DNA from 3 places in the Synechococcus sp. RS9907 genome. Region 2 is predicted to be linked to each of the others. Evidence: predicted binding sites of a transcription regulator. Region 2 holds the regulator's gene; each other region holds the start of a gene.
The links. Region 2 encodes NtcA, which controls nitrogen genes in cyanobacteria. Its sites were predicted from a motif close to GTANCNNNNGNTAC; they were not measured.

Region 1 (10,013 bases), 750 kb from region 2:
GTCGAGCTGACCTACCGCCGCGAGCACTACAACACCTGCCGCAAAGAAGTCGCTCACAATGCCCATCCAAGCCTGACCTACAGAGGCACTTCCTACACCAAGTGATCAGGGCTTAATCAAACCCCAAACCTCTGCCTTCGGCGGGGGTTTCTTTTTGCATCTGAGGCAGCTCCGAGCCTGCCAAAAGAATTGGGCTGAGATCCTGAAGCGGGCTAACCCCAATGCGGAAACCACTGGGGAAGAAGCCCCGCACGAGCAAGGCCAAGTACGGCTGCCACTGTTACCAGCTTCACTCCCGTCAGGATTCCTGCCGTTTTCCAGGTGAACAGCGATTTCGTCAGGGTGATCAATGCACATGCTCAGCCAAAGAACATCATGTGCCATTGACGAGCTGGGCTCGTAAGACTGACTGGGTCCCTTGCTCACTGGTCGACAACTGAAGACATGATCCCGAAGCTCATTTGGAGATAGCAAGCGAGCAGCTCTGCCCTCTCCAAGCTGAGAGCCTCAGGGAATACAGATGATGTTCTGTGTTGAACGAAGCGATGGGCCCGACATTTGGTTTCAGGAGCAGTGCTTCGAGACTGAGTTCAGGGCTTTCACCAACGCCCGAGCCAAATCGCTGAATACTTTCGGGCTTTATCGAGTCATCTACGAAAGTCCCGGCAACTCAGGTGAGGTGATGAGGATTTCAAAAGGCAAAGCGATCCTGGCTGAAGATGACCGACTCGTTGGATAAGTGCTGGCGCCTAAACAGTGGAAATTCCGTGATTTGGACTGACGAATTAAAGGCATTGCTAGAGCAAGGGTCCAGGTAATAGCCGTGTACAACGTCGTCAAGCAAGAAGCTCCCGACCGTTGGGTCAAGGAGCTTTACTTCCAAACGGAATTCAGGGCTTACCTATGTGCCCGCACAAAGTCGAAGGCGCTGATGTGCACTTACATGGTGGTTGACGCGACCAATAACAAGGTGACCTCGATCGTTCGTCATGGCATGCCCCTCATCGCATAGGAGACGAACTCGGTCAACCCTCAAATTTATAGCTCCAAATTCTCGATAAAAGACCAACGCAATCTCATGGCCCGGCGCTGAGGAATAACTCGGAGAGCTCAATAATATTGTCTCATGTCAACGCGAATTGGAACGCTTGGAGTGAATGTGTTTCGACGACAGATGCAACAAATTTGATGCTTTGTCTTGCTCTTCCACCTTGATGAGCTTCCTCACGAGATTCCAGGTGTCTTGCGCAGACATTTCACCATCTTGCTCCCATTTGATGCTCGACAATTCAGCAGGAGACATCAAGGGAAGACGTGGCTTTTCAACTTAAGGAACCTGATGCCGATGTGGCCGTTGCCACCAGGCGATGTCACTTAAGACAATCGGAAGTTGGTCTACCTGGATACAACGACCTGCAAAAAGGCAAAAAAAAAAGCCTCAACCGCATGGGCTGAAGCCAGGTGATGGGGAACAAACGAAACATACCGGCCCTGCACCCACAATCAAGGGCTGAGGACACCACATCTGGTGGCTGGCGCAGTCTTGCCGAGGCGATTAACACCACTGAGCGCCAGCTGCCAACCCGAAAAGGTCAGTGCGAACCGAACCAGGAGCAACAGGTGCCAAGACGGATCGTCAATAACGCCAGAACGCCAGCTGCTGCAGCCACAAACGACAGTCCCATCAGCTGCTGACGGCGCTTCTCACTTCTGGCCTCGACCGATTGGCTGCCGTTCAACTGAAAAATCCAGACGAATCAACTTAAGCGTTTTCAGTAGCTTGCGCTACCAAGACAGGCGTTCTGCCGGCGATGCTGCGGCGGCTGCGTGCGCTGAGTTGCGTTCGTGCCCTCAGATGACGGTGACGGCGACAGGGCCTTTCATACAGATCGGCGCTGTTTTTCCATGAGCGCGGGTAAGGCCAGCTGCGTTTGACCGCGGGCGAATTGGTTGTTCTGCAACACCACCAGGCGTGGAGCCACAGGGCGGTCATGCCACAGATCAAACCAGTCATGGCTGCATGATGAAACCCATCGGGGCGGCGTCAAGCGCAGGCCAGCAACCTAAGCAACGCTGAGTCATCCCCTCGCAGCTCTGCGTGAATGAGTGATACGGCCTGTTGCCAAGTGGCCTTGGGCCGATGCAGAACGGGTGCATCGGATCAGCAGCCATGGCCAAGCGTCGCTTTCTCGAAAAGCAACCGCTCACCGAAGCGGGAGGACTGACCGCCCTGATCATGATGGGGGTGGGGCTCACCCTGGGTGGCATCAGCGTGACCATCCTAATGGCGCTGAATGCCTCAGCCGCAGGGTCTTGGCAGGAACTCTGGCTTTCAGGTCAACTGAATTTCTGAGCTCAGGCCAGCCAAGGCCAACGGATCCCGAACGCCTCCAGGGGGTCCATCACGAGTTTGTTGAGGGCCCGGCCCAACAGCACCTGGGGTTCTTCCGGACGGATCGGCCGCACCGGATGTTCTGGGCGCGTCGCAGCATTCGCCCCTCTCACCACCCCACTGCGCATCAAGGCGTTGGCCGCCTCAAGACCGCAGACGTAGGCCCGTTCCTGGCACAGGCCCTTGGCACCGTGCTCGCGTTCGCCCATCCGCACCCAGTCGCCAGCGCAGACCACAGACGGAAGTGACGTCTGCAGCGGCGGCCGCTGGCTGAAACTGCCGGGGGAGAACAACGACACCGAGGTCGGGTAACGCCGCACCTCAAACTCCAGCACCTGGGCAAGCCGGAAGGCCGGCACCGCCTGGGGCAACAGCTCCTTCAGCAGGGTGTCGACGATCTCCTGATCACTCAAGGCTGCGATTGCCGTGGCGTTGTAGAAGTCGCTGGCCACCACGGATCCCTGGGGCTCGCTGCCGCCCCAGAGCGCATCAAGATCCGCGTTCTGCAGCTGGTCGAGCATGAAAAATGTGGCGCCCGCACCCTGCAAGGCGTCGAAGCGCGAGAAGACATTGGCGGGATCAGCGACCGCAATGGTGCGATCCAGCCACAACCGCACCGACACCACATCAATCGCCCCCAAACCGCCAGCAGCCACCAGCTCCGGCAGCACATCACTGCAACGCGGCGACTCCGCCATCAGGGCATGCATGCCCTTGGCACCCACCGCCAGCACAACCGCATCAACGTCATCAACAACGCTGGAGCGGCCTGTTGCTTTGCAGCGGACCTCCACCGACCGAATTGCTTCGCCTGGCTGATCAAAATTCAGGCGCGTGGCCAACGTTCCTCCCAGAACAGTGAGCAGGCCGGAGTCGAGCAGGCGTTCCGCCAGGGGAGCGATCAGCTGCTCGGCGATGCTGCCGGAACGAATCCATCGCACATCAAAGGAATCTTGATGCGCCAGGGCGTAGTAGTAGAGCAGCTCCATGGTGACGGCTGCCGACAATTCCTCCGGTGGCTTGAACAGACCCACCAAAAGGATCGGACGCAAGAATTCGTCGATCATCCGCTCCGTGATGCACAGTTGGCGGAACAGGGTCAACGCATCGATGGCGTCGTAGCGCCGGAAGATCTCCTCGTTGCGGTTCAGATCAAGCATCGCCACCAAAAGGCCGGCAATGCTCAGGCGATCGGCAACAGGCAGGCGCTTGAAGTTCTTGATCGTTGCCATGGCCTGCCCCAGGGGGCTGGGCAACTGCAACCCGTCACCGAACACCGGGGCCGTGGCCTCCAGACCGGCGGGAGACCAGAAGGCGCTTGTGGTGAATTCCGTGAACACATCGGTGAGCCCAAGCTCATCAGTCAGCGCATTGATGTTGGGGTAATCCCTCCAAAAGCCCCGGGTGCCCGCTTCGAAGGGTTTACCGCTGGCGGTGCGCATCGGCGTTCTCCCCGTGGGATCCGGCATCCCATCAACCAGGGTGACGCGAACACCGGCTTCACAGAGGGTTTTGGCTGCACCCCAGCCGGCCCAGCCTCCACCGATCACCACCACATGGGAGGCATCACCGTTAGCGGCCTTGGAAAGCTCAGGCATCGACCAAACAGAGATGCTGGGAGAGGCTTCACATCATGCAGCCATGGCACGAAAAAGGTCGCCATCGCCACAGAGAAGAGGGAATGAATAGCGTCGTCTGGAGATGAAACCGTTTTATGGCTTCATATTCAGCCGTCCGCTGGCCTGTTTTTCTGCCATTGGTGCTGTTCTTTGGTGGCATCGGTGCCGCAGCAGCGATGACCCAGTTGCTGGGATCGTTCTGAGCTTCAGGGCGCGATCAGACCAGATTCAAAGCCTCAAGCACTTGAGCTCGAATCCCGCCGAGACGAAACCAGGCTTGAACGGCATCGGCCTTGCTGGTGTAGGGCCGCCAGTCGTCTTCATTCATCCGCCGTTGGATGTGGCGCAACACCCGTTCTGCGACGACACGATCGCTGGATGCCTTCAGAACAATCTGCCGGCCATTCAGCTCAAACGTGTCACTCATTTTTTGGAGGTTTGATCAGCTCACCGGTCTGCAACGACACCACAGCAAAGCTGCCCACAAAGACCACCGCCACCAGAGCGAGGAAGGCCGCTGTGAGATTGCTGATCTCAAGCTGCCCAAGCATGAAGGCAAATGAGGTGGCCATCAAAAGCAGCAACTGCTTCTGAACTTAAACGGGCTCGTCGTTGTTCAAATTGCCAAGAACCACCCCTGCCATCGACAAACCAATGGCAAGCATCACAACGGCTTCGATCATGCGGCCTTGGTGGAGATGCTCGGCGTCTTGAGCAGAACCGCCGCGGTGGAGGCCTTCACCGTCACCTGAGCAGAAGAAGCGGCTTGCACCTGGGGCTGCCAGGTGGATGCTGCTGAGCAACGGGTGGGATTTTTCAACCAAGAACTGCGTCCCATCAACCTTCAATCAGCTACTCCAAGGATTGCGGCTGAAGCTCAGAAGATCTGTCTGATTGGCGACCGACGCCAAAAGTGAGCTGTTTCTTGATCAAGCACTGATGGCGCTAGGCGTTGCTGCTGACAAGCGATCACGGATCTGAACAGCAGCCTGGCAATAGGCCGCCCATCCCCCCATGCGCCTCAGATCGGCACGGCCACGGTCATCGACGGCATTCGACACACAAACACCCTCCACTTCTGCTTTTTCAAACGCCGCCAACAAGGGGATTTCCGCCTGCATCACATCCACATCAAAACCCTCCAAAATTTGGCGTGCTTCCTGCGCTAGCCGTTGTTTTCGGCTGTCCACCTTCACCAACAATGCGGCATGCATGGTGTCCATCTGCCTGAGGATTGAGGAGAGTTCAACAGTGAGCTCAACCGATCTCGCCTGCGGCGTGGTGGGCAGCAAAACAAGATCTGCTCCGGCCGAAAGATTCTTGAGTTCATCTTCGTGGCTGCTGGCCTGCCCGTCGGTGATGATCACTTGGGCATGGCGGGTGGCCTTTGCTGCAGCCTCCACAGGCACCACTTCAAACGGAAGCATCCCCCGGGCTGCGTAGGCGGTTGCCGAGCGGTTGCGATCCGCATCAACAACACACACCGACAGGCCCTGCTGGGCCCAAACACAAGCCAAATGAATGCTGGTGCAGGTTTTTGCCACACCACCCTTCTGGCCAAAGACAGTCAAAAACATGGCTGAGGTTCAGATGCGCGGAATGATCGCGTCGTTGGGGAAGAACTCTTCAAACACGCAGATTCGGTCGGCCCAGCGGGCCTCCACTTCCAAGCGCATTAAGCGATTGCGCACCCACATCAATGTGTCCACATCAATGGGTTTGTGGAGCTTGTGCTGCTGCGCCTTCACCCAATCATCCTTGCTCTGAGAGCTGTTCATGACCGCGAACACTGACCTACCCACACCGTACGGATGGCGTCTTGCGGCGCCATGAGCTTCACACTGAGTAAGCATCAAGGATCACTCAATCGCGAGAGAACTGTTCAGCAGAACAACGAATTAATAGAAGCTTTGAGTCCAAGCCAGAGCTATCAGAGCCTGAACCTTGAGATCGGTAGCCATTCCATCATTCCGACCATTCAAGCGGCGACAGAATTGATTCAATTCACCTTCAACCGTGATGACCCAGAAAGCACCTCAACTCAAGCCACGCCCGGTGCACACACCACCCAAAAGCGCTTGAAGCACTTAAAGGCCTGAATCAACCAATCGGAGCCGAACAAATTTCCTGTTCTGTAACAGCACGAACGACACGTGGATTGACACCACCCCTATAAAGGATCTGTAGCAACTGCTACGCAATCACGTTCACCTCGCCTTCGGCGAGGCGCAGTTCGACTCAGGCCATGGAACGGGGACCTGAGCTTGCTTCGAGGAACCCATCATGACCCTGACCTATCGCGGCCAGAAGTACAACCAGAACAACGCTGCTGCATCGAACGTTCAGCGCCCAGTTCTTGTTTATCGCGGTCAGAAAGTCGCCCGCTGACAGCAGCACGACAACCTCTCACAAGCCCCGCCTCGGCGGGGCTTTTTTATGGCTCATTTGCCTTCAGGATCGGGTTGTTTTGCCTTCCAACGTTCAAACCAAACGGCGACGGCGAGGGACACACCCACGGCAAAGCCAGCACCAATCAGCACCACACCAACTTCCACCGGCATCAACACCACCTGTTGCGACCCCAGATCATCGGACAAGAGCGTCACTGAACCAACGACTGATACGCCTCATTGACGCGTCGAAACGCCTCAGCAGAACCACCGAGATCGGGATGGTGCTGCTTCACCAGTTTTCGATGCGCCTGCTTGATCTCAGCGAGGGACGCGTTGGCCTCCAAGCCCAACACCCTTAAAGCGGCACGACGTGGATCACGGGCATGGCCATCGTCCTGACGATCCGTTTGACGTTGGTCCGTTCGGGTGCGGCGACCCTGCCGCCTTGAACCTGATTGGTCCTGCCGCTGACGCAACTGCTCCACCACACGCTGTGGATCCTCATCCAGCCATTCACTGGCGCGAACCCCAAACAAGGCAAACGCCGCCAGAACGGCCGTTGTTTGCTTGTTCGGCTTGGCTCCCACCGCCGCCTTGAGATCTGTCCCCAGCCCCCGAACCAACCGATCCAACCGCTGTTCCAGGGTTAAGCGGGCAGGAAAACCACTGCGGTTGAGCTGCTCGATCAACAGCTCCAATCCGCGCTGACGCAGTGCCGTCCATCCCGGCTGCTGAGCGAGGGCCTGCCCCCAGGCCCGCACCTGTTGGCTGCTGATGCGCGGTGGAGCTTGTGCCGATGGCTCACTCCAGGGGCGATGGGATCTGGGCTCCGTACGAATGCGTTGGCGTTGCTGACGTTGGAGTCGCTCCAACTCACGGTTGAGCCGCAACACCTCGCGGCGCAAAGCGTCGTTCTCCGCCAGCAACGCCTCAACATTGCTGGTGACCCGTTGTTCAGGGCGTCCGCCTGACCACTGACGCGGATCAAAGCCCAAAGCGTGTCTCCCGCCTCACCACGGCAACAACTCACCATTGGCATGCCAGAAGCTGCCGCTGGTGGCCATGGTCAAATCATCGATCCGGGCCAACAGACCCTTCACCGACTGCTCGGGGGGGATGCCGCTGGGATTGAAGCGAATCATGCGGGTGCGCACCAATCCGGGATGCAAGATCGCCACGGCGATGCCCCGCGGTTCCAGATCAATCGCCAACGACTTTCCGGCCATGTTGAGCGCCACTTTCGACATCCGATAGCCATAGGAGCCTCCCGAACTGTTGTCGTCGATGGACCCCATGCGGCTGGTCATCAGCACCAACTTCGCTCCGTTGGGCATCTGATCCACCAACGCCCTGGCCAGCAGCAAAGGAGCAAGGGCGTTCACCTCAAACTGGCGGCGAATCCCGGAGGGATCCAAATCCATCAGGCCCATCGACTGCAAGATCCCGGCATTGAGGATGACGCCATCGAGGGGCAAACCATCCAGTCGCTGCACCAGGTCATCAATGGCTTGGCTGTCGCTCAACTCAAGGCCGGCTTCCACCCGCACCCCCAGGCACTCCAGTTCATCACTGGTTTGACGGCAAACGGCCACCACGTCATCGCCACGGGCCTTGAGCTGCCTGCAGTATTCCAAGCCGATACCACGGTTTGCGCCGGTGACCAAAAACGTCGCCATCGGGAGGTTTCAGCAACCGCCATCCTGCCGGCTCTTGCGTCGATCCCCTGACGCGATCACGCCGGGAAATCCCCCTCGACGCCGTACTGATGCAAACACTGTTTCACCGTGAGCACGGAGACCGTGCTGCCGGTCTCTGCATCCACCAGCAGATAGGGGCAGCCTCGGAGCACGCAGCGTCGCCGTGCGTCGATATAGGCATCAAAAGCGTTGGCATGGGAACACTCCTCCACCCAACCTTCACTGCTGAGATACCGCGTGAGGATCATGCCCACAGGCCCCTGGGCCACCGGTTATGGCTCAGGACATTTCACATCCAGGAAAGAGCCTTGAAGTCTTCGGGATCGCAACGGCTCGGGAAACGCCGAAGCAAGCCAGATCAATGGGGTTCAGCTGATCCCTGCACAACGGTGACCACCTGATTCCAGGTGGCATGCACCACGCGATAGGTCTTCAACGTGGCGCGCGATTTGGTGCGGGCATTCACAAAGGCTTTGAACTCCGTTTTGAAGCAGATCTCCTGGATCCACTGCCCTCCTGTATCAAGCCTCTCGATGCAATACATCAGAGATTGAGCGGTTAAAAACATCACAACCGCAAAACATTTGCTGAGCACAAAATCGAAAGGTGCTGTTCGGGATCAATCAAAAAAAAGCCCCCGCGCTTGGCGGAGGCTCGGGTGGTGTGAGGAGTCGACGATTTTGCAACTGCCGACCCTGATTTCATAGCTCGATTTCAGATCAGCAGCGGCCCCGGCCACAAAGCTTTATCCACTACAGATAAAGAACACTGGCGCGACAACGCCGGAGCGCATCACGCACAGCCTCCAGCCTCGTTTCGTCCGGTCGATGCAGCCCGGCAGGCACCACCATCTCGTCGTTCGCATCCAGATGAACCCGTGCCGAGAACCAGGTGCCGGGTCCTGGCACAGACGCACGGCAGATCGGATCCTGGTTTGCGTCCAAACGTCGCTCGATCAACCAACCCTCCACCCGATCCAAGGGCTGAAACGACGTGGAGGCAGAGGCGACGGACGCCATCAGGGTGAGCAGCAACAAACGCAGGGCCTGCATCACAAGGCTGGGGCGAGCGAAGCGCACCCATCGTCACAGAGAACACCGGTTCAACCCCGCCGTTGCGTTAGAAGGGCTGCGTCGCGGAGCCGTCGATGCCGTTATTTCGCTGTGAAGGGTGCTCCATGCGCATCGAGCGCTCGATGGCGGCGTACTGGCGCAACAAGGGGAAATTGCTGTGCTCAACGTGTCTCGATCGTCAGGAGATGCCTCTGAAAACGGCCGAGGGCGGCCGAAAGCAAGGTTCTTCCGAATTCCGTGCCAACAGCAACAAAAGCTGACGCCAGCTGTGGGAATGATGCCCTAGTCGTTCCCTCCCCCCGATCCATGGGTTTCCTCGCCGTCGCCGGATGCGTGCTCCTGGCCTCCGCCATGTCTGCTGCACTCACCACCAAGCCTTCGAAAGCCTGAGCGTTCAAAACGCCAGCAAAAGCTGAACAAAAACCGGGCCTAGCCCGGTTTTTTTATGGCTGTGAGCTTTTAGCCATGGATCTTTTCTCCCGCAGAAGAGATTTAGAACTGCAAATCAGAGGTGCATGGCGGCCCCTCACGGCTGTAGATCCTTGATCCACTGAGCGAATCCCATGGAGAGCATCAGTCGCATCTGTGCCACCTCCAAGGGCACAACCATTGATGCCATCGGCCAGGGCCGCTATCGCGTCTGCAATCGACATGCGGTGTGCTCTGACGTCGAAGGTCTTTGGCAGGCCTATGAGATTCTGCGGCGTCAGGAACAATCCTTAAGTTGATCGTTACGCCAAGGAATAAGTATCAACACCTACAGCGGCTGAGTGTTCGGCACGTAACACTTGATTTACCCCGGTGAGGGGTAATGCGTCGACTCCGGGAGGGCCTAGGGA
Region 2 (10,013 bases):
AGCAGGCCCGCACCCACCGGGTTGGGGTGAGCTTCGATGTGCAGTCGATGCGTTACACCGGTGAACGCATCTGCCGTGCAGCGGATGGAGCCCTGGACCTGGAAGAGGTGTTTTATCTGCGGCCCATCGGCGAGTACAGCGATCGGCAGGGCAAGAAATACGCCTACACCGAAGCACTACGCCAACAGGATCTTGATCTCTGCCGGAGCGCCGCCGAGCGCTACAGGGATCTGCTCAGGGCCGGCTTCGCCGAGGAGCACGCCCGCGGCATCCTCCCCTTCGACTACCGCCAGCATTTTGTGGTGAGCTTCAGCCTGCGGGCGTTCCTGCACTTCATGGATCTGCGGGCCAAACTCGATGCCCAGCTGGAGATCCGCCAGCTCTGTGATCTGATGTGGCCCCACATGTTGGAGTGGGCCCCTGAATTTGCAGCCTGGTACGAAAAAACCAGGCTGCACCGGGCGCGTTTGGCCCCCTAATCAGAGAGAACTACACCTTGGCCAGCGTCACCCGTTCCGGTTGGTGCTGGTATTTGCCTTGTCGATCGCTGTAGGTGGTCGAGCAGGGATCACCCTCAAAAAACAGCAGCTGACAGATGCCCTCATCGGCATAGATGCGGCAGTCAGCACCGGAACTGTTGCTGAATTCAAGGGTGAGGTGACCCTCCCAGCTCGCTTCTGCCGGGGTGGTATTCACGATGATTCCAAGGCGGGCATAGGTGCTCTTGCCCAAGCAGATCACGGTGATGTTGGGGGGAACCCGCAACTTCTCCAGGGCCACACCGAGGCCATAGGAATGGGCCGGGAGAATGAAATATCGCCCGTCTTCATCCTCATGCAGGGGAGTGGGTTCGAGGTTGGCCGGGTTGAACCGCTTGGGGTTCATCACCGTGCCTGGAACATGCCGGAAGATCAGAAATTCCTGGGGAGAAAGGCGTAGGTCGTAGCCGTAGGAGGAGCAACCAAAACTCAGCACCGGCCGCAGCTTCTGCTCCGGCTCCAGGTGACGGACCAAACCGCTCTGGAATGGCTCGATCATTCCCTGCCCGGCCTGTTCAGTGATCCAGCGATCGCATTTGAGCATCAGAAACCTCGCCGCAACTCCGTGACTTGATCTGCCATCTCCACCACACCGGCGGGGATTGCAGGTCCAGTGATGATCACATCCATCGAAGCGGGCCGCTGCTCAAGGGCTGCAATCACGTCCGCTTCATCCAGGTATCCGAAGGCCACGGCAAGGCCGAGTTCATCCAACACCAGCTGGTCGAGATCTCCCTGGATCAGATGCTGACGGCAGATGGACCAAACCTCAGCCACCGCCTCCGCACCACCGGGATGCCCCGGCGAAGAGAGGCAGAGGGGCACTTCCGGCCGCAGCCAGACGAGGCCTCCGCAGAGCTGCACCCGGCCGGCCGGTCCCTGCTGCACGCCCCCTTTGAGGAACTGACTGATCAGAACACGACTGCCCAAGCCGGCAGCTCGCATGGCCTGGCTGAGAACACTGGCGAAACTGCCTCGATAAGGCGCCGTATGCACTTGCAGCTGCCCTTCGGGAGCCACCAGATGTAGGGGTGGCGGATCAGAGACGGCAGGCAAGGGCCTCAGGCCCGCCCGTTGCAAGGCCTGCTGATCCCGATCCAGGGAATTTTGGAAGGAATGGGGGTCGGCGAGGCTTGTGGTCATCACGGAAGCATCTGTCCGGGAGACTCCGGCAAGACCTTGAATGTAGCGGCGAGATCACATTCCACAAGGGGATTGACACCACCCATGGTGTTTGGACAGGGCGAGAACCAACCGCCTGCGAGGCTTGACGAACTGCACACCACCGATGAGCCAATCCCCTGAACAACGCACTGATGGCCGTCGCCCGCAGCAGTTGCGACCGTTCTCGGTGACCTGGAATCCCATGGGCTTTGCCTTGAGCTCCCTTGTGGTTCATAACGGCCGAACCGCTGTTCTCTGTAGCGTTTGCTTGGAGGACAAGGTTCCCCGCTGGCGCAAGGGAGAAGGGTTGGGATGGCTCAGCGCCGAATACCGGTTGCTGCCCGGATCCACCCCACAGCGGCAATCACGGGAGCTGATGAAACTCTCGGGTCGCACCCAGGAAATTCAGCGACTGATCGGCCGAAGCCTGCGCGCCGTGATTGACATGGAGCGCCTAGGGGAGCGCACCTTGCTGATCGACTGCGACGTGATCCAAGCGGACGCTGGCACCCGGACGGCCTCAATCACCGGGGCTTGGCTCGCCCTGGACCAAGCCTGCCGATCACTGGTGGACCAGGGAGTGCTGGAGCAATCGCCCCTGATCGATCAGGTGGCGGCTGTATCCGTGGGCTTGGTGGATGGCCAGGCCTTGCTGGATCTGGACTACAGCGAAGACAGCCGAGCCGAGGTGGACCTAAACGTTGTGCAGTCCGGCGATGGCCGTCTGCTGGAAATCCAGGGAACTGCGGAGGGTGCGCCCTTCAGTCGCAGCCAACTCAATGAGCTGCTGGACTTAGCAGAGCCGGGATTGACATCCCTGATGCAGGCGCAACGCCAGGCCTTCAACGAGCACAGCAGCGTTACGTAATAACCGCTACATGGCAGCCACCGCCGGCTCCGTAGCTTCGCCACACCAGGGGGTTGTCATGACCAGTAGCCGAGGTTTCAGCCGATATGCCCCGCAGATGGTGGCTCCAGCTCCCAGCGCAGAGCCCGCCAACCGTTCTCTGCTTGAGATCATCCGAGATCTCGATGGCGCCAGCAGTGAACTGGTGGACCGCAACAAGACCATCTTTTTCCCCGGAGATCCCGCCGAACGGGTGTACCTGATCCGCCGGGGGGCCGTTCGTCTGTCACGCGTCTACGAATCGGGAGAAGAAATCACCGTGGCCCTGCTCCGCGAGAACAGCCTCTTCGGGGTGCTGTCGCTGCTGACAGGTCAACGGTCCGACCGCTTCTATCACGCTGTGGCCTTCACCCGGGTCGAAATGGTGACGGCACCAGCGACCTCCGTGAAGGCCGCCATCGAAGCCGACACCAGCGTTGGCCTGCGCTTGCTTCAGGGTCTCTCCAGCCGGATTCTGCAAACCGAGACGATGATTGAAACCCTCACCCATCGGGACATGTCATCCCGGCTGGTGAGCTTCCTGCTGGTGCTTTGCAGGGACTTCGGCGTGGCCGATGAGCTGGGCATCACCATCGACCTGCGCCTGTCCCATCAGGCCATCGCTGAAGCAATTGGCTCAACACGCGTCACAATCACGCGACTGCTGGGAGACTTGCGTCAATCCGGTCTGGTTCAGATTGACCGCAAGAAAATCACGGTTCTGGATCCGATCGCGCTGGCCAAACGCTTCAGCTAGGCCTGCCTTCGCCCGACTTGTGCAGCGATGAGCGGCTGGGCACTGATCCTGGTTCTGTTGGTGCTCGGGGGCGTGCTGTCGACCCTGGGCGACCGCTTGGGCAGCCGCGTCGGCAAAGCACGACTGAGTTTGTTCAGCATGCGCCCACGGCGCACCGCCGTTTTGATCACGGTGTTGACCGGCAGCCTGATCAGCGCACTCTCACTTGGCCTGATGCTTCTGGTGAGCCGGCAGTTGCGGGTGGGTTTGTTTGAACTGGATGCCCTGCAGCAGAAACTCCAGGACAGCCGTCAGCAGCTGAAGGCAGCCGAGCGGGAACGGGACAAGACCCGAACGGAAACCAAACGGATCGCCATTGAGCTCGAGCAATCACAGCAACGGGCCAACACCCTGCGCCTCGAACTGGCTCCTCTTCAGAAGGAGCTGGCCCAACTCGAAGCAGAACGTGAACGCCTCAGCCAGGACATCGCCTCCCGCGATGCGGACATCCAGCGCACGGAAGCCGAACTCAACAGCGTTCGCAGCCGCATCCGTGCCGGTGAGCAGGAACTCAAAGAACTCGAACGCAATCTGGTCGCCTTGCGGCGTGGATCGGTGGTGATCAGCAGCGGACAGACCTTGGCAAGAGCAACGGTTCGACTCGATGAGCCGGACCAGGCCAAACAGGCTGTCGACAGGCTGTTGCAGGAGGCCAATCTCAACGCCTACGGGAAAGTGCGACCTGGCGAAGCACCCGAACGCCAGTTGATCCGCGTTCCGCGCAGCGATGTGGAACGCCTGCAAAGCATCATCCGCAAACCGGAGACCTGGGTGATCTCGCTGCGCTCAGCCACCAATGTGCTGCGAGGCGAAACAGCGGTGTATGCCTTCCCCGAGGTGCGTCCGAACCGGCCGGTGACCCAACGCGGAGACGTGCTGGCCACCACCACACTGCAACCGGATGAACGCACACCAGAGGGCATTCGCACACGGTTGAACCTTCTCCTGGCCTCGGCCTATGCCGAGGTGCAGCGGCGAGGATCCCTGACCGAAGGCCTTCAGTTCGATGGATCAGCCCTCTCCCAACTGGCCCAGACCCTGATGGAAGGACCCAGCCAAAGCGTGGTCTTGAACGTGATTTCCGCACGGGTCAGCGACAGTGCCGACCCTGTCGTCGTCATCATTCAGGCCTCCCCATGAAACGGGTGGCCGTCCTCGATCCAGGCCGCTGCAAATGTGGTCTTGTGCTTGCCGATCTTCAGCTCGGCCTCGTGCAAGAAGGGCATGTGCTGGCCCCGGAGGCCGTTGAACCCTGGCTGGAGCAGTGGAATCAAGACCAAGCTCTCGATCGCATCCTGATCGGGGATGGCACGGGAAGCCGAGCCTGGATCCAGCGACTGGAGCGGCTGGGCCAGCTCACCGTGGTTCCGGAGCAGGGAACAACCCTGCGGGCGAGACAGCGTTACTGGGCGCTGTGGCCGGCTCGAGGTTGGCGACGGATGCTGCCGGCAGGACTGCGCATTCCACCGGTGGATCTGGATGCTGTTGCAGCTTTGGTGATGCTTGAGGAGCACCTGCAATACCGCCTGAAATGGCCTGAGCCTGCTCCCACGTTCTCGCTCAGAACCTGGCCCGGACCATGAAGGTGTAATCACCCCCCGGCTCCAGCCTGTAATCAGAACGCACCAGAAACCGCCGCAGGGCATCCTCGATCAGGGCACGTCCCAGGGATGGCTCCACCACCAGTTCACCGCGATCAAAGGCCCAGGAGAACTGCCACTCAAACCCTCCAGCAGAAACTTCACCCTCCACGCACTTGGCTTGAAAACACTGGCGGAGCACCCGCAAATGGGCCGTTGTCGCCGGAAGTGCCGGCATCAGTCGACCGACTCCAGGTCATAGCGGAACCCGTTGATCCAGGTTCCAGCGCGCTCAAAGCTCTGGCGCTGAAGACGTTGAATCCCATCCAGAACAGCATCGAGCACAGCGCCGACACAGGGTTGCTCCGCCTTGCTGAACGGACCAAGAACATGGGACACCGTTCGGGCGCGGCGTTCGGCAGGGTTCTCAGCCGGCGCACCAATGCCGATCCGCAGCCTGGGGAACGCCTGGGTCCCGAGATGCTGAATGGTGCTGCGCAAACCGTTGTGCCCGCCGGCACTGCCCTGGGCCCGCAACCGCAAACGACCCAGCGGAAGATCCATGTCGTCCACCAGCACCAGCAATTGGTGAGGCTCCAGGCCGAACCAATCGAGAGCCGCACGAATGGCACGACCGCTGTCATTCATGTAGGTCTGAGGCATCAGCAAGCGCAGCCGCTGCTCACCAACCCCTGTATCGGCTGCAAGACCGTGCAACTTGGCCTGCTGACGAAAACTGAACCCAGAGCGCTCACCCAAAAGCTCTAGGGCCATGAAGCCGATGTTGTGACGGGTGCCGGCGTATTTCGCACCCGGATTTCCCAGACCCACCACCAGCTTGAGATCAGTGGTCATACCGCTGGAACGACTCAGTCGCTGGGGGGAAGTTCTTCAACAGGCTTCGCAGCCTCACCGGAAACTTCCGGTTCAGCCATGGCTTTGTTGATCTCGCGTTCGAATTCCTTGGAGGCAGATTGGAAGCCCTTCAGGGTTTTACCAAGAGTCCGACCAAGCTCGGGCAGGCGTTTCGGCCCGAAAACCAACAAGGCAACGGCGCCGATAACCGCCATTTCGGGGAGACCGACGCCGAAGATGTTCATGGGTGCAGATCAGCCGAGGCCGTTCCAGTTCACGTTGATGCCCTCCAGGATGAGGGACTTGTTGTACAGCTGAAGAATCACCAGCAGAAATACCAGGAACAGCACCATGAAGATGCCCATCACGGGAGTGGTGCCCCATCCGGGAACCACTTTGCCGTACTCGGAGTTCAGTGGACGGAGAAGGTCTCCCAGACGGGTGCGTTGTGCCATGGCGACGCCGGGTCTCGGGTGGTTTGAAGTCTCGATACTGTAGGGGCCGACTCCGGTTCGGGGTTGATCCTGTCGAGAGATGTGATGGAAACGTCGTCCCCAGCCCTGTCCGTCGCCATTGGCGTGCTCGCCGTTTTGTTCGGACTCACCGGATTTGGCGTGTATCAGGCCTTTGGCCCTCCATCAAAAGCACTCGACGACCCGTTCGACGATCACGAGGACTGATCCACCACCAGGGAGACGAGTTCTCCTGGGGTGATCACCACGGCAGAAGCGGCCATTGAGTCGGCTTCCCTGCGGACCCTCCACCCCGCTCCAGGGGTCCAGCGGCAACGCGTTGATCCTGAATTGAGCAGCTTCAGCACGCAACCATCGGCATGGCGCTCCAACCCCACCGGCGTGAGTGGAAGCGGCAGCGATGGAAACCATTGACGCTGCTCTGCAGGCAAGTCCGCACACCACCCGGGCTCACGAAAGGCAATGGCCGCCTGCGACACACCGGCATCGCTCCATGAGCCGGCGAACGGCATTAGGGCCAAGCGCTGGCGATGCCACCCCTGATCGGCGCTGGGATCTGGCCAGGTCGGGCCCCGCAGCAGCGAAATGCCAAGTCGGCCTGAAGACCAATCCACACCCTGGGGGCCGTCCAGCAACACAGCCATCCCGCCTCCGGGAGCCGCCGACTGCGAGGCGAACCAGGAGATCACAGGCACTTCCCAACGGGCTTGTTCCCGAGCCGTCATCGGTGCAGCGGGGCGTTCGATCACCCCTCCACTGGTGTCGGCAGCGATGCGGACGGCGGGGGTCGCCAGCGGCAGCTCAAGACGCAGCAACTCATGGGTCTGGCGCCAGTCGATACCGCAAATCAGCTCCAGCCAGGGCGTGTCGGCCTTCAGCCGCAGGTCCAGACGCATGCAACTGGCACCGAGCTGGCGGCGCAGCACCAGATGTGCAACTAGGGGGCCCTTGTCGAGCCACTCCAGGCAATCCGCACATAGAACACCCAGGGGCTGAGATCGGTAGTCCGTCGCAAGATCCCAGGCATCCCAGAATTCGCCCCGGTCCCGATAGCGCTCCAACTGCAGGGAAGACGACAACTGATCCCGTCCATCGCCATCCCGCAAAGCCAGCAGTCCGGCCGAGGAGACATCGAGCTCGATCAGACCATTGCCCACCCGCCAAGCTCCCGCCTCCAACGGCGTGATGACCACAGCCTGACGGGGCTCAGCCGCACAGGGCGTCAAGCCTGGCTCACGCCGGAGCGGCACCGAACAAATCCCGTGCTGAGGCGGTAGCTGCACCCAGGTACCACCAGCAGCGGCGTTTTGCTGCGGCAGTGAAACGGCGTCGGCCGACCACGATCCCGCCGGGAGGCGAACCAAAGGCGACCAGGACGCCAAGGGCTGCAGCCCCCACCAACTCCACACCGCTGCTGTGTCCTCCGGGCGCGGCAGCCTTGCCAGCCGCCGATCGCGTTCCTGGCGGGCCTGGCGCCGGGCCGAGCGCCAGACCGGTTCCGCCTGGTCAAACACCTCCGGGATCGAGGTTCCCGGAAGGATGTCGTGAAACTGCTGGAACAACAGCGGGCGCCAATCGCTGCTGCCGCTGTCGCGACCTGCAATCGCCAACAGGGCTGAGACTGCATCAGCCTCCCGCAAGAGTCGTTCAAGCGTTCGGTTGTGGCGCTTCTGATCAGGACGGCTGGTGGCGCAACCGCGGTGCAACTCCAGGAAAAGCTCATCTCGCCACACAGGCCAGGCCTGATCACCCTGCTCCAGCTCGGCCAAGAACTCCCGCACCGTGCCGGCTCGGGTGGGCAAGGCGGCCGCTTGCCCTTCCCAGAGCTCGATCTGCTCCAGCAACTCCTCGGTGGGACCACCACCGTGATCACCAACGCCTGGAATCCAGAGCGCCGCCTCCAGCCCCGTGGTCTGATGCCAGGCCCGCTGCTCGTCCAGCAGCTCCAAGGGATCGGCGCGGCGCCCGATCGGCGGCAGCATCAGGCTGTGCAGTTCCGAACGTCCCCGTGCGCGCCAGCGGAACAAACGGTGGGGGAAAGGGTTGTCAGCATTCCAGGCCAGCTTGTGGGTGCAGAACCAGCGAACACCGGTGGCTGACGCCATGGCAGGCAGGCCAGCAGCGAAGCCAAAGCTGTCCGGCAACCAGGCCAGTTCATGGGTCCATTCCGGGAAGCGGCGGCGGCTGTCGTCCTGACCGAGCGCGAACTGATTCCACAACGACGCCGTGCTGACCAGCACACAGTCGGTCTCCACCCAGGGGCCATTGATCGGTTCCCAGCGGCCGGCTCGGCTGGCCGCCTGGATCTCAGCAAATAGAGCAGGTCGATGTTGCTCCATCCAGGCATAAAGCGCCGGCGTGGAATGGGCAAAGCGCAGCTCGGGCCAGCGACGCATCAACGCCAACGTTGATCGGAAGGTGCGTTCAGCGGCCTGCCAGGTGTCAGCGACCGGCCAAAGCCAAGCCAGATCGAGATGGGCATGACCCAGCCAATGCAACAACCCCCGTGGCGGCTCTGCCTGGTGCAGGTGAGCTGCAACAGCAGCCTGCGCCTCTGTACCGCTGGGATCCAGCTCCGCCCAATGCGGCGGCAGGTCTCCGTCCGCCGCCAGATGCAGCTCCAGGGCCGCAGGCAACAGCGTGCCCTCGGGATCGGAGCCTGCGGTCTGCGGCTCCAGGTCGAGATGGCTGCTGATCAGAGCTCCATCGTCATGCAGGGGGCTGCAGAGCTCCAGCACAAGATCCAGTTCAGCCCCCTGACGACAACTCCCAGGCAGCGGCCAGCGACAGGCGGTATCGAACAGATCCCCCTCATGGACCAGCACGCCATCCACCCAGAGACGCATCTGCTCGGCCCACCAGCTCAGCACCAGCCGGGCACGGCAGGAATCACTGTCATTCCAGCCATCAGGCCAGCTCAACCGCTGCTCAAGACGCAACCATTGGCGTCCCCTGGGCCAGATCAGCAGGCCGCGCTTGGCCCAGTCCGGCCGGTGCGTTGCTCCCCAGCTTTCGTCGAGAAAAAACCCTGCCTGGGCGGCGCCTGAGCGGCGCCAACCGGCACGCAGATCACGCCGCGAGCGACTGCGAAACGTTTCAATCCACTCCGATCGACCGACTTGATCAGGGTTCATTCCCCTGCTGACGCTGTCATGCCCCATAGGATGATGCCCTTGTCACAGACGCCGGTCGGTCTCCATGCTCGCCCTCAAGATCTCCGTTTACTCGGTCGTCTTCTTCTTCCTCGGCATCTTTGTGTTCGGGTTCCTTGCGAGCGATCCAAGCCGCACCCCTAGCCGCAAAGACCTGGAAGATTGATTCAACGCTCCGTTCAGACCGCGCCACACACTGGTCTGAACGGAGCGTTATTTCTGAATTGAGCTGCCAAGCTCATGGGCCGCAGCAGCATTGCCTTGGCGGCGCACCGCCTTCTCTTTATATTGGCCGGAACCCTGATCACAGGGTCGATGTCCGTGTTGCCAGCAGTGGCAGGTTCGGATGAATCAAGGCCAGAGAAAGTTGCTTCAGCACCAGCGAGCCTGAACGTTCGAGCTGACCGCCAATACACCGATACAAAGTCGAAGGCCACGATTGCCGAAGGCAACGTTTCTGTTTGGCTCGGGAACGCCGAACTGCACGCCGATCGGATCGAATTTGATGCGGCCTACCGCACGCTCTACGCCCGAGGCGCCGTTCGTTTCAGGCGCGGCAATCAGTTTT
Region 3 (10,013 bases), 860 kb from region 2:
ATCAAGAATGTGACCATGAACGAGCCCCAGTTTCAGGGGCATTTCCCCGAGCGTCCCCTGATGCCAGGGGTGCTGATTGTCGAGGCGATGGCGCAGGTGGGTGGACTGATCGTCACCCAGATGCCCGATCTGCCCAAGGGTCTGTTCGTTTTTGCCGGGATTGACGGGGTACGCTTCCGGCGTCCTGTGGTTCCTGGAGATCAGCTGGTGATCCGCTGTGAACTGCTCAGCCTCAAGCGCAAACGTTTCGGCAAGGTGAAGGCGGAGGCCACGGTGGACGGCGATCTGGCCTGCTCCGGGGAATTGATGTTCTCCCTGGTGGACTGAGCGAGATGTCGCAGCAAACGGCGTCACAGCAAATCCACCCCACGGCGGTGGTGGACCCGAAGGCCGAGCTGGCCTCCGGTGTGGTCATCGGCCCGGGTGCGGTGGTCGGCCCTGAGGTGGTGATCGGAGAGAACACCTGGATCGGTCCCCATGCCGTGTTGGATGGTCGACTGACCCTGGGTCGTGACAACAAGGTGTACCCTGGCGCCTGCCTCGGGCTTCCGCCGCAGGATCTCAAGTACCGCGGCGCTAACACCGAGGTGTTGATCGGTGATCGAAACACGCTGCGGGAATGCGTGACGATCAACCGCGCCACCGAAGAGAGCGAGGTGACCCGCATCGGCAACGGCAACCTGCTGATGGCCTATTGCCATCTGGGCCACAACTGCGATCTCGGCAACAACATCGTGATGTCCAATGCCATTCAGGTGGCGGGCCACGTGGTGATCGAAGACCGTGCGGTGATCGGTGGCTGTCTGGGCATTCACCAGTTCGTTCACATCGGTGGGATGGCGATGGTGGGCGGGATGACTCGCGTTGACCGGGATGTTCCCCCCTATTGCCTGGTGGAAGGCCATCCGGGCCGCGTGCGGGGGTTGAACCGTGTGGGCCTGCGGCGCAGTGGCCTGGCTGCCAACCATGACGGCGCTGAACTCAAGCAGCTTCACGAGATCTGGACCCTGATGTATCGCTCTGACCTGGTGATTGCCGATGCGCTTCAGCAGGCCCGCAGCCAGACTTTGTTGCCGGCGGCTGACCACTTCTGCCGGTTCCTTGAAGCCTCCACGGGTCAGGGCCGACGGGGCCCGATGCCGGTGCAGGGCCGCTGATGGTTCGGCTGCTGATCAGCACCGGGGAGGTCTCCGGTGATCTGCAGGGCAGCCTGTTGATTCGCGCCTTGCGGTTGGAGGCGGAACAGCGGGGGCTTGAGCTGGAGGTGTTGGCCCTGGGTGGCCCGCGCATGGAGGCGGCGGGTGCGGTGTTGATCGCCGACACCGCTCCGATGGGGGCCATCGGCCTTTGGGAGGCCGTTCCGTTGATTCTTCCCACGCTGCGGCTGCAGGCCCGGGTGGATGCGCTTTTGGAGGAACAGCCCCTTGATGGGGTGGTGCTGATCGACTACGTCGGGGCCAATGTGCGCTTGGGCACACGCCTGCGGCGCCAGCAGTCTGAGCTGCCGATTACGTATTACATCGCTCCCCAGGAGTGGGCCTGGCGCTTTGGCGATGGCAGCACCACCCGTCTGCTGGACTTCACCGACAGGATCCTGGCGATCTTCCCGGCAGAGGCCGAGTTCTATGCCGCCCGCGGTGCGGATGTGAGCTGGGTGGGCCATCCCCTGCTGGACAGCTTCCAGAACCTGCCCGATCGCGCCAGTGCCCGCCGCCAACTGGGTTTGGATCCTGAAGCGCCGGTGTTGTTGCTGCTGCCGGCCTCGCGCCCCCAGGAGTTGCGTTACTTGATGCCACCGTTGGCCCAGGCGGCAGCCCTGTTGCAGCAACGCCACTCTGATCTTCAGGTGCTCCTGCCCGCTGGACTTTCCCAGTTCGAAGCCCCCCTGGCGGCAGCGCTGCAGGAAGCCGGTGTGCGCCACGCCCGGGTGATTCCCGCCGCTGAAGCTGATGGGTTGAAGACCACCTTCTGTGCGGCGGCGGATCTTGCCCTAGGCAAATCCGGCACAGTGAACCTGGAGCTGGCCCTGCAGGGGGTTCCCCAGGTGGTGGGGTACCGCGTGAGCCGACTGACGGCCTGGGTTGCCCGCCACGTGCTGCGCTTTCAGGTGGATCACATCTCGCCGGTGAATCTGTTGCTCAAGCAGCGGTTGGTGCCGGAGCTGCTCCAGGACGAACTCACGGCCGAAGCTCTGGTGGAGAGGGCGCTTCCTCTGCTGACTGACACCCCAGAGCGCCAGGCCATGCTGGAGGGGTATGCACGGCTGCGGACCAACCTGGGTGCTCCTGGGGTCACCGAGCGGGCGGCCAAGGCCATCTTTGATCAGGTGATCGGATGAAACGAACCCTGCTGCTGCTGTTCACCTGCCTGATGCTGCTCAGCTGGCCCCAGCGCGCCATGGCTGAGCTGCAGACGGCGGTCTTTGCCGGTGGCTGTTTCTGGTGCATGGAGCACGACCTGGAACGTCTTTCTGGGGTGCGTGATGCCGTGAGCGGCTACAGCGGCGGGCAGCTGGAGCGCCCCACCTACCGGCAGGTGAGCAGTGAGACGACGGGGCATCAGGAAGCGGTGCAGGTGCGCTTTGACCCGGATCAGATCAGCTACGCGGAGCTGCTGCGCAGCTACTGGCGCAATGTGGACCCCCTCGATGGCGGCGGCCAGTTCTGCGACCGCGGTGATTCCTACCGGCCGGTGATCTTCACGGCTGATGACGCCCAGGCTCAGGCGGCTGAGGCCAGTGCTGTGGCGGCGGCCCTTGAGCTCGGACAAACCCGGTCTGCCTTGAAGGTGGAGCTCCGGCAGGCGGCTCGCTTCTGGCCCGCCGAGGGATACCACCAGAACTACGCGGAGAACAACGCCGTCAAATACAACTTCTACCGGTTCAGCTGTGGTCGTGACCGTAGACTTGACAGTGTCTGGGGGGACAACGCTCGCTCCGGTAACGCCTGGGGGAAGTAGGGCTGCCGCAGCCTCATTCCTCGGCAGAGCGCCCGCGGATGCGGGCACGGTCGCTCAGCCAGATGATCACCCGCGTGATCGCCCACGCGAGGGCGACGCCTAACAGGATCGAGAGCAGCCACTCCACAGCACAGCACTTGAGGACACCGGCAGTTGCCGGATGCTCCTCAATATGCCGATCTGATCAAGGAATGCATGGGGACTGTTGCGATCAGTCGCTTGCTTTGGCGTCCTTGTACTTCTCTTTTGCTGGCTGTGTTGTGGCCTGAGGCTTGGATGCCGCCTTGCAGGCCAGGGAGGCTTCCAGGCGCTGCAGCTGCGCTTCGCGCAGGGCATCGGAAATGCTGAGAGTGCGGTCAGTCATCGATTGGCGTTCTCGACGGCGGCAGGCTCAGGGCCTTGTGCGATCGAAAGGGGGCCTACGGGGCTGAAGACTTTCGAAACCTAGACGCCCACGGGTCAACGTCCAGGGAGCAAAAGTGCTTACGTCAGTGTCTGGCAACACGTCTGCGCTTCAACGCCAGCGCGATTGACGGCTTGCCAAACCCATATCGCCATGACTATGAGTACAGGTGTGCTGATTCCCGGGTGGCTCATGTCGGTTGATCACGGTGATCTCGCGGTGAAGGCGGAGGCTCCCTTTCTCCACGTCCGCCCAGGGCACTTTGTGATCGTCGCTGGAGACCAGCTCGATCAAGGGGATTGGTGGATGGGGCAGGTGCTCTTCTGCGAGGGAAGTGCTCGCCACCCCAGGCTTCCGTCGCTGTTTCAGGTGGCTGACGTGGATACGGGCGTAATCAAATGGATCAATGCCGATGCGGTCTCGGATGTGATCTGGTCGATGGATGGATGGCCCACCAGTGCGCCTGTCTCTTCCGGCTGTTGATCGAGAAGGGCTGTTGATCGAGTAGGGGCCTTGATCAAGGGGCGGTGTGTATTCGTGCGAACGGCACGGGCTTGACGGCTGTCTTATAAATTATTTGTAGCAGTTGCTACAAAACGTTCACCCCCCCCCTCTCTCTTGAGGGGGCGCAGATCCTCCAAGCCATGGAACGGGGACTTGGATTTCTTCGAGGAACATCCAATGACTGCACTTCTCTATCGAGGCCACACCTACGCAGCGGCTCCAGCCACTCCCAAGGCCTGCGTTGAATTGACCTGCCGCCGCGAGCACTACAACACCTGCCGCCAGGAGCTGATTGGCGAAAGCCGCCGCACCCTCACCTACCGGGGCGTCACCTACACCAAGTAGTCCGAAGCACCCGTTGGTTCCTGCCCCTGCCCCCTTTCAAGGGCAGGGGCTTTTTGTTGGGCAGTCGGATGGAGGTAAGTCACGGTCCAAGGGAGATCCCGACATCCTGTGGGCGAGCCACTCAGCATTCGCCGATGGGATCGGATCTCACCGCCATCGTGATCTCCTCGGTGTTTCTTGGGGTGGGTTTTGTGATTGCCAAGTTCTTTCCCGAAGCCGCGTTGCTGGCGGCGGTGTTCCTGGTGGGGTTGGCGATTCTCAACGTCGCCCTTGTTCTTGTGGTCTGATGCCCAAAAAAGAGGGGGTGTTCCCTAAGTACCCCCGCTCGACGCATTGCCCCCTTCACCGAAAGAAGCCCCCGCAGGATGGCCTGGGCTCCCGTGGCTGGTCGTCGCCATTACGACAAAAAGGTCGGGCTCTGCGGGCGCCCTCGCTGCGATGACAGGGGCCGCACCATGAAGATGTTCACTACGAACTCTTTTCATGGCAAACGTCCGTGAGATGGTCAACACCCATCTGCCCGTCGCGCTCAAGCTGATCAACAGCGCCGCCCTGGTTGCGATCGCGCTTTCAACCCTTTGTGCTGCTGGCTCTCTGCGTGAGATGTCTGGCAGGTCTGCTGCTCCAGCGGTTGTCACCGAAGCCAACTGAGCCCGACGAAATGGAGCGATACGGGGTATTGCTCCATTTCGTCGGCCGTTACTTGATCAAATCTGGTCGAATTCCTTAAGAAACCAGCATCCAACCTGTTGAAAAGATTAAGCGCGGCAACCTGATTGATTCAGCAAGTTCTCAGTGAACAGACGGGTTTCCGGCCATCGACGATGCTTCAGCCCATGCTTACGATCAGGCGGTGAGAGGAGGGTTGTATGTATCTGCTGACAATTAAGGATGGTCTTGGCACCCGTCATATCGGTCCCTACGCGTCACCGAAGCACGCATCTGATGATCTTGATCGGGTGTTGGAAACTTGCTCCGAGCGAGCACGGTGGCAGATTCATGCATTGGAAACACCAGACCACACCCTCGAATTGCAGGCGGTTGCTTCCTGACAGGTAGTTTTGTCCTGAACCAGGGCGACCTGATCAGTTCTGACGTCGTCCTGGAAAGCCTCGGGTCAGTCCGCTGTCGATCATCAGGCCGATGCCGGCATTGATGCAGATCAGGCTGAGGGTTCCGTACCAGAACCAGGGACCTGCGTCCTTGCCCAGCATCTGAACCACCTTGCGGCTCACCGCCTCGCCGAACAGGCAGAGGCCCACCGGGAGCAGCAGCACCCCCAGCTGGGCCTTGATGTACCAGCGCACCGGGGAGCGGCTCATGACTGGGCCAGCACCCAGTTCACCAGGGTGCGCACGCCGTAGCCGGTGGCACCAGCGGGATTGACCCCTTTGCCTTTGTCACTCCAGACCGGGCCGGCAATATCGATGTGGGCCCAGGCGGTGTCTTTGGCCACGAACTCCTTGAGGAACAGGGCTGCTGTGATCGAACCACCGGGCCGCGGGCCGGTGTTCTTCATGTCGGCCAGCAACGACTTCAATCCATCCCTGTAGGACTGCCGCAGTGGCATGCGCCAGAGGCCTTCACCGCCCGTCTGAGCAGCGGCATCGAGGGCCTCCGCCAGATCGTCATTGTTGGACCAGAGCCCGGCCATCTCATCCCCCAGAGCAATCACGCAGGCTCCGGTGAGGGTGGCCAGATCCACCACGGCATCGGGCTTCTGCTCACAGGCGTAGAGCAGGGCATCGGCCAGGGTGAGGCGGCCTTCGGCGTCGGTGTTGTTGATCTCAATCGTCATGCCGTTGGCGGCCGTGACGATGTCGCCGGGGTGGACGGCGGAGCCATTCACCATGTTTTCGCAGGAGGCCACCACCATGTGCACCTCAACGCCGGCCGGCTTGAGTTCGGCGATGCTGCGCATGGCACCGATCACAGCGGCACTGCCGCCCATGTCGAACTTCATCATGTCGATCTGGGCGGCCCCCACCTTGAGGTTGTACCCGCCGGAATCGAAGGTGAGGCCTTTGCCCACCAGGGCAACGCGGCGTTTCACCTCGCCCTCGGGGCGATAGATCAGGTGGATGAACTTGGGGGGTAGATCAGAGCCCTGGCTCACCGCCAGGAAGGCCCCCATGCCCTTGGCTTCGCAGTCGCTGCGCTCGAGCACCTTGAGCTCAAGGCCGTGGTCCTTGGCGATGCCAGCGGCCGTGTCGGCCAGGGCCGCCGGGGTGACCACGTTCGGAGGGGCCGCCACCAGCTCACGGGCCAGTTCCACACCGGCGCAGGTGGCATTGACGGCCGCAAAGCCGCTTTCGGCGGCGGGGTCGAGGTCGATCAGCTCCAGGGCCCCGGGGATCCGGCGCGGGTCGGGCTCCTTGCGGAAGCGCTGGTCTTTGTAGAGGCAGAGCCGCACCGCTTCAGCACAGATGCGGGCGGCTTCTGAGGCATCGGTTCCCGCCCAGGGCAGGTGCAGGCCGAGGCTGCCCTCACAACCGATGGCGGCCTGGGCGGCTCGGGCGGCGGCGCCGCGCAGGCGCTCGGCGTCAATTCCATCGCTCTCGCCCAGGCCCAGCACCACCAGGCGCTGCGGGCCTCCGCCCAGGGGGGTGATCACCAGTTGATCACCGGGCTTGCCTTTGAACTCCTGTTGCTTGAGGGCCTCGGTGATGCCGGCAAAGCGTTGTTCCAGGGCCGTTGCCGTGGCATCGACATCGCCCTGGGGCAGCCCAACCGCCAGCACATCGCCGTTCCACTCCTGCAAACCGGCGGAGGACAGGAAGAAGCGCATGGGTGGACGCGTCAACAAAGGATGAGCGTAGCGATCCTGTGCGACGCCCTCGGCCCCTAGAGCTCTGCGGTGAAGGGGGTGGCCCAGCGCTGGCGGGTTTCCTTGTTGAAGGGCGGCCACCAGCGTTGGATCAGCTGTTGTTCCAGGGCCCGCCGGGCGCGGGTGGCCCGGGGCACATCACAGCTGAAGCGGATGCTCAGCTGCGCGCTGAGCTCACAGCGCTGCAGGGCTTCGCCGTAGGCGGCGAGGTAGGCCTTGCAGTCGTGATCACCTTTCCAGCGGCGCTCGGCCGCCAGGGTTTCGCCCACATACAGCAGAAGCGGCTGCTCCAGCTGGGCTGGCCTGTCCATCACCAGATAAATCGCTGCTCCGCGGTGGGACGGTTCCGGCCAGCGCCAGAAACTCATCGCCAGGGGGGTCAGGGCCAGTGGATCGATGGCCACCGCAGCGTCATCGGGGCTGGCACCGAACAGATCCCCCTGGGCCGTGCTGGCGCTTTCGCCGCGGAACAGCGGTGCCTGATGGGCATGCAGCCGCTCTTGCCAGGCGAGCAGCTGCTCCCGTTGCAGGGGCAGGTCGGGCCCGTTGTTGAAGGCCAGCGCACCGGTGGAGAACAGATCCCCCTGCATCAGGGCAGCGGCAGGCTGGGCCCGGCGCGGCGGCTGCCGAAACTCACCCGGCCGATCAGGGCTTCCACGCTGCTGGCGGGCAGGCAGAGCCGCTCCTGCAGATCGGCCAGATCCTTGAAACCGGCGCGGCGGCGTTCGCGCATCAGGTTGGCCAGCCGTTGTTCCGACCAGCCCAGCAGCGCCAGCTGATCGACGTTGGCGTTGTTGAGGTCGAGGGGAGCGGCCTGCGGCTGCGGTGGGGCATCGCCGTGCCACTGGAAGAGCAGATGGGGGGTCCAGAGCCTGGCCAGATCGCTCGGCAGCTCCAGCAGCCGGAACAGATCATCAGCACTGGCGAATTGCACCCCACCCCGCTGCAACCGCACCAGCAGATCGGCTGTGTCCTGGCTGCAGCCGGGCAGTTGCAGCCACTGATCGCGGCTGGCCCGGTTCACATCCATCATCCAAGCCGGCGGCTCGGGCACGGTTGCTAAAGGCTGCGGCAACGGCTGCTTAGGTGGTGCTGGCAGCTGTCCGGTGGCCTGCAGCACCCGTCTGGCCAGGGGATCCAACCAGTGGCTGCGGGGCATGTTGCTCAGCAGAGATGGGCTGACCTTAACGAGGGTGCAGGGGCTGCGTCAGCGCAACTTGAGCACCTTGCCGCCGTGGCACGGATCGGGTCACTTCAGGCCGAGGGGGTCCAGCGGGGAATCGGCAGCGGTGGATCCACCAGGTTGCGCTGAAAGGCGATCAGCACCGCCTGGGTGCGGCTTTTGGCATCGAGTTTGTGCAGCAGTCCGGTGACGCAGTGCTTGGTGGTTTCAATCGAGAGATGCAGCTGATCGGCAATCTCCTGATTGCTGAGGCCCTTGCAGAGCCCCCGCAGCACGTCCTCTTCCCGCAGGCTCAGCACGTCGCTGAGGGGATGGGCGGCGCCTTTGGGGCCACGGTCGTGGTTGGCCACGCCGGCAATCACCGGATCCATGTGGCTGCCATCGCTCTCCATGGCGCGCAGCACGCTGAGCAGGCCGCCGTAGCCGATGCGCTCATGGCTGCAAAGCCCTTCGCATTGCGCCTTGGCCGCGGCGTGAATCGTGCTGAGCAACGGACGCTGAATCAACATCAGGCAGCGCAGGGAGGGCTGCTGGGCCTTGGCGGCTGCCACCAGGGAGGGGCCGGTGCCGCGCTCGAGCTGGTCGCTGCAGATCAGCAGATCAGCGGCTGTGTTGCGAAGGCAGGCGAGGGCTTCTGTTTCGGTGCTGGCGGCCCCCACCAGGGAGCCGATGCCATCAAGGCTGTGCACTAGGCCGCTGATCAAGACGCGATCCGCGGAGGCCGCCACAATGCGGCGCCCCTCCAACAGGGGCCGATGGCGCTGGGGAAGCTCACGCATCGCGCCGAGCTGAGCGGTGAAGTCCACATCCTGGAGGCGGCCCGAAACTCACCATGAATTCGGATGCCACCGGAGGGTGGTGCGGGTCAGCAAGACCGTACAAAACCTGTGCGTGCACGGCCATCAAAGGTGCGGCGATCACCCCCGTTACCACTGGCACATCCTTGGCAGACTTTGCCAAAGCAGTGCGCAACGCCGACGATGGCCTTCTTCGATTCCGACATTGTTCAGGACGAAGCTAAGCGCCTGTTCAGCGATTACCAGCAGCTGATGCAGCTGGGCAGTGAGTACGGCAAGTTCGACCGGGAGGGCAAGAAGAAGTTCATCGAGACGATGGAAGAGCTGATGGGCCGCTACCGGGTGTTCATGAAGCGCTTTGAACTCTCGGAGGATTTCCAGGCCAAGCTCACGGTGGAGCAGCTGCGCACCCAGCTCAGCCAGTTCGGCATCACCCCCGAGCAGATGTTCGACCAGATGAACTCCACCCTCGAGCGGATGAAGGCGCAGATCGAGCAGCCGCCTTCCAGTTGAAACAGCCTTAGCTGAGCCAGCACTCGTACGATCGCCAGCGCTCGCTCGTTGCGCCTCCCCATGCCGGACTCCATCCCGTCGTTGCCGGATTGGTTGTCGCGGGGCATGGCCGACCTGTTCCCGGCCGGGGATCCCAGTGATGCGGATCAGGCCCTGGCGGCCCGGTTGGCCCAGGCCGAAAAAGAAGGCCGGCCGCTGCGGGTGAAGCTGGGCATCGACCCCACCGGCAGCAACATCCATCTTGGTCACAGCATCCTGTTCCGCAAATTGCGGGCCTTCCAGGACGCGGGCCACACGGCGGTGCTGATCATCGGCGATTTCACGGCGCGGATCGGAGACCCCACCGGCAAGAGCGCCACGCGGGTGCAGCTCACCAAGGAGCAGGTGGCCGCCAACGCCTCCACGTATCTGCGCCAGTTGGGGCAGGACCAGCCGAAGGAAACGGCGCTGCTCGATTTCGAGACCCCTGGCCGCCTGGAGGTG

Region 1: a site for NtcA is predicted at 6,195-6,208, ahead of SynRS9907_RS05390 (DUF4278 domain-containing protein). Genes of this name have one in related genera too.
Region 3: a site for NtcA is predicted at 3,941-3,954, ahead of SynRS9907_RS10845 (DUF4278 domain-containing protein). Genes of this name have one in related genera too.

Annotation. Positions count from the first base shown of each region.
Region 1 covers NZ_CP047944.1:986,525-996,537, reverse strand. The annotation lists gene SynRS9907_RS05445 (DUF4278 domain-containing protein) at 1-105, shown strand, start outside; gene SynRS9907_RS05440 (hypothetical protein) at 1,130-1,303, opposite strand; gene SynRS9907_RS05435 (hypothetical protein) at 1,593-1,739, opposite strand; gene SynRS9907_RS05430 (hypothetical protein) at 2,120-2,353, shown strand; gene SynRS9907_RS05425 (FAD-dependent oxidoreductase) at 2,356-3,990, opposite strand; gene SynRS9907_RS05420 (hypothetical protein) at 4,229-4,438, opposite strand; gene SynRS9907_RS05415 (hypothetical protein) at 4,431-4,583, opposite strand; gene SynRS9907_RS05410 (hypothetical protein) at 4,691-4,849, opposite strand; gene SynRS9907_RS05405 (ParA family protein) at 4,941-5,588, opposite strand; gene SynRS9907_RS05400 (hypothetical protein) at 5,598-5,789, opposite strand; gene SynRS9907_RS05395 (hypothetical protein) at 5,841-6,110, shown strand; gene SynRS9907_RS05390 (DUF4278 domain-containing protein) at 6,295-6,399, shown strand; gene SynRS9907_RS05385 (hypothetical protein) at 6,453-6,617, opposite strand; gene SynRS9907_RS05380 (J domain-containing protein) at 6,614-7,399, opposite strand; gene SynRS9907_RS05375 (SDR family oxidoreductase) at 7,415-8,080, opposite strand; gene SynRS9907_RS05370 (hypothetical protein) at 8,137-8,349, opposite strand; gene SynRS9907_RS05365 (hypothetical protein) at 8,460-8,645, opposite strand; gene SynRS9907_RS05360 (hypothetical protein) at 8,854-9,180, opposite strand; gene SynRS9907_RS05355 (hypothetical protein) at 9,279-9,434, shown strand; gene SynRS9907_RS05350 (hypothetical protein) at 9,738-9,902, shown strand.
Region 2 covers NZ_CP047944.1:239,202-249,214, reverse strand. The annotation lists gene thyX (FAD-dependent thymidylate synthase) at 1-479, shown strand, start outside; gene dcd (dCTP deaminase) at 490-1,083, opposite strand; gene SynRS9907_RS01270 (cob(I)yrinic acid a,c-diamide adenosyltransferase) at 1,083-1,682, opposite strand; gene rph (ribonuclease PH) at 1,828-2,571, shown strand; gene ntcA (global nitrogen regulator NtcA) at 2,630-3,346, shown strand; gene SynRS9907_RS01255 (DUF3084 domain-containing protein) at 3,374-4,525, shown strand; gene SynRS9907_RS01250 (resolvase) at 4,522-4,968, shown strand; gene SynRS9907_RS01245 (DUF3146 family protein) at 4,946-5,203, opposite strand; gene pth (aminoacyl-tRNA hydrolase) at 5,203-5,820, opposite strand; gene SynRS9907_RS01235 (TatA/E family twin arginine-targeting protein translocase) at 5,835-6,065, opposite strand; gene psbH (photosystem II reaction center phosphoprotein PsbH) at 6,075-6,275, opposite strand; gene psbN (photosystem II reaction center protein PsbN) at 6,360-6,500, shown strand; gene SynRS9907_RS01220 (glycoside hydrolase family 38 C-terminal domain-containing protein) at 6,488-9,427, opposite strand; gene SynRS9907_RS01215 (photosystem II reaction center protein I) at 9,492-9,611, shown strand; gene SynRS9907_RS01210 (DUF3769 domain-containing protein) at 9,686-10,013, shown strand, end outside.
Region 3 covers NZ_CP047944.1:1,962,701-1,972,713, reverse strand. The annotation lists gene fabZ (3-hydroxyacyl-ACP dehydratase FabZ) at 1-327, shown strand, start outside; gene lpxA (acyl-ACP--UDP-N-acetylglucosamine O-acyltransferase) at 333-1,157, shown strand; gene lpxB (lipid-A-disaccharide synthase) at 1,157-2,338, shown strand; gene msrA (peptide-methionine (S)-S-oxide reductase MsrA) at 2,335-2,958, shown strand; gene SynRS9907_RS10855 (hypothetical protein) at 3,170-3,322, opposite strand; gene SynRS9907_RS10850 (DUF3104 domain-containing protein) at 3,554-3,844, shown strand; gene SynRS9907_RS10845 (DUF4278 domain-containing protein) at 4,043-4,210, shown strand; gene SynRS9907_RS10840 (hypothetical protein) at 4,345-4,497, shown strand; gene SynRS9907_RS10835 (hypothetical protein) at 4,694-4,861, shown strand; gene SynRS9907_RS14110 (hypothetical protein) at 5,080-5,262, shown strand; gene SynRS9907_RS10830 (hypothetical protein) at 5,296-5,532, opposite strand; gene SynRS9907_RS10825 (leucyl aminopeptidase) at 5,529-6,998, opposite strand; gene SynRS9907_RS10820 (GIY-YIG nuclease family protein) at 7,055-7,627, opposite strand; gene SynRS9907_RS10815 (hypothetical protein) at 7,627-8,196, opposite strand; gene SynRS9907_RS10810 (response regulator transcription factor) at 8,292-8,999, opposite strand; gene SynRS9907_RS10805 (DUF1825 family protein) at 9,201-9,530, shown strand; gene tyrS (tyrosine--tRNA ligase) at 9,591-10,013, shown strand, end outside.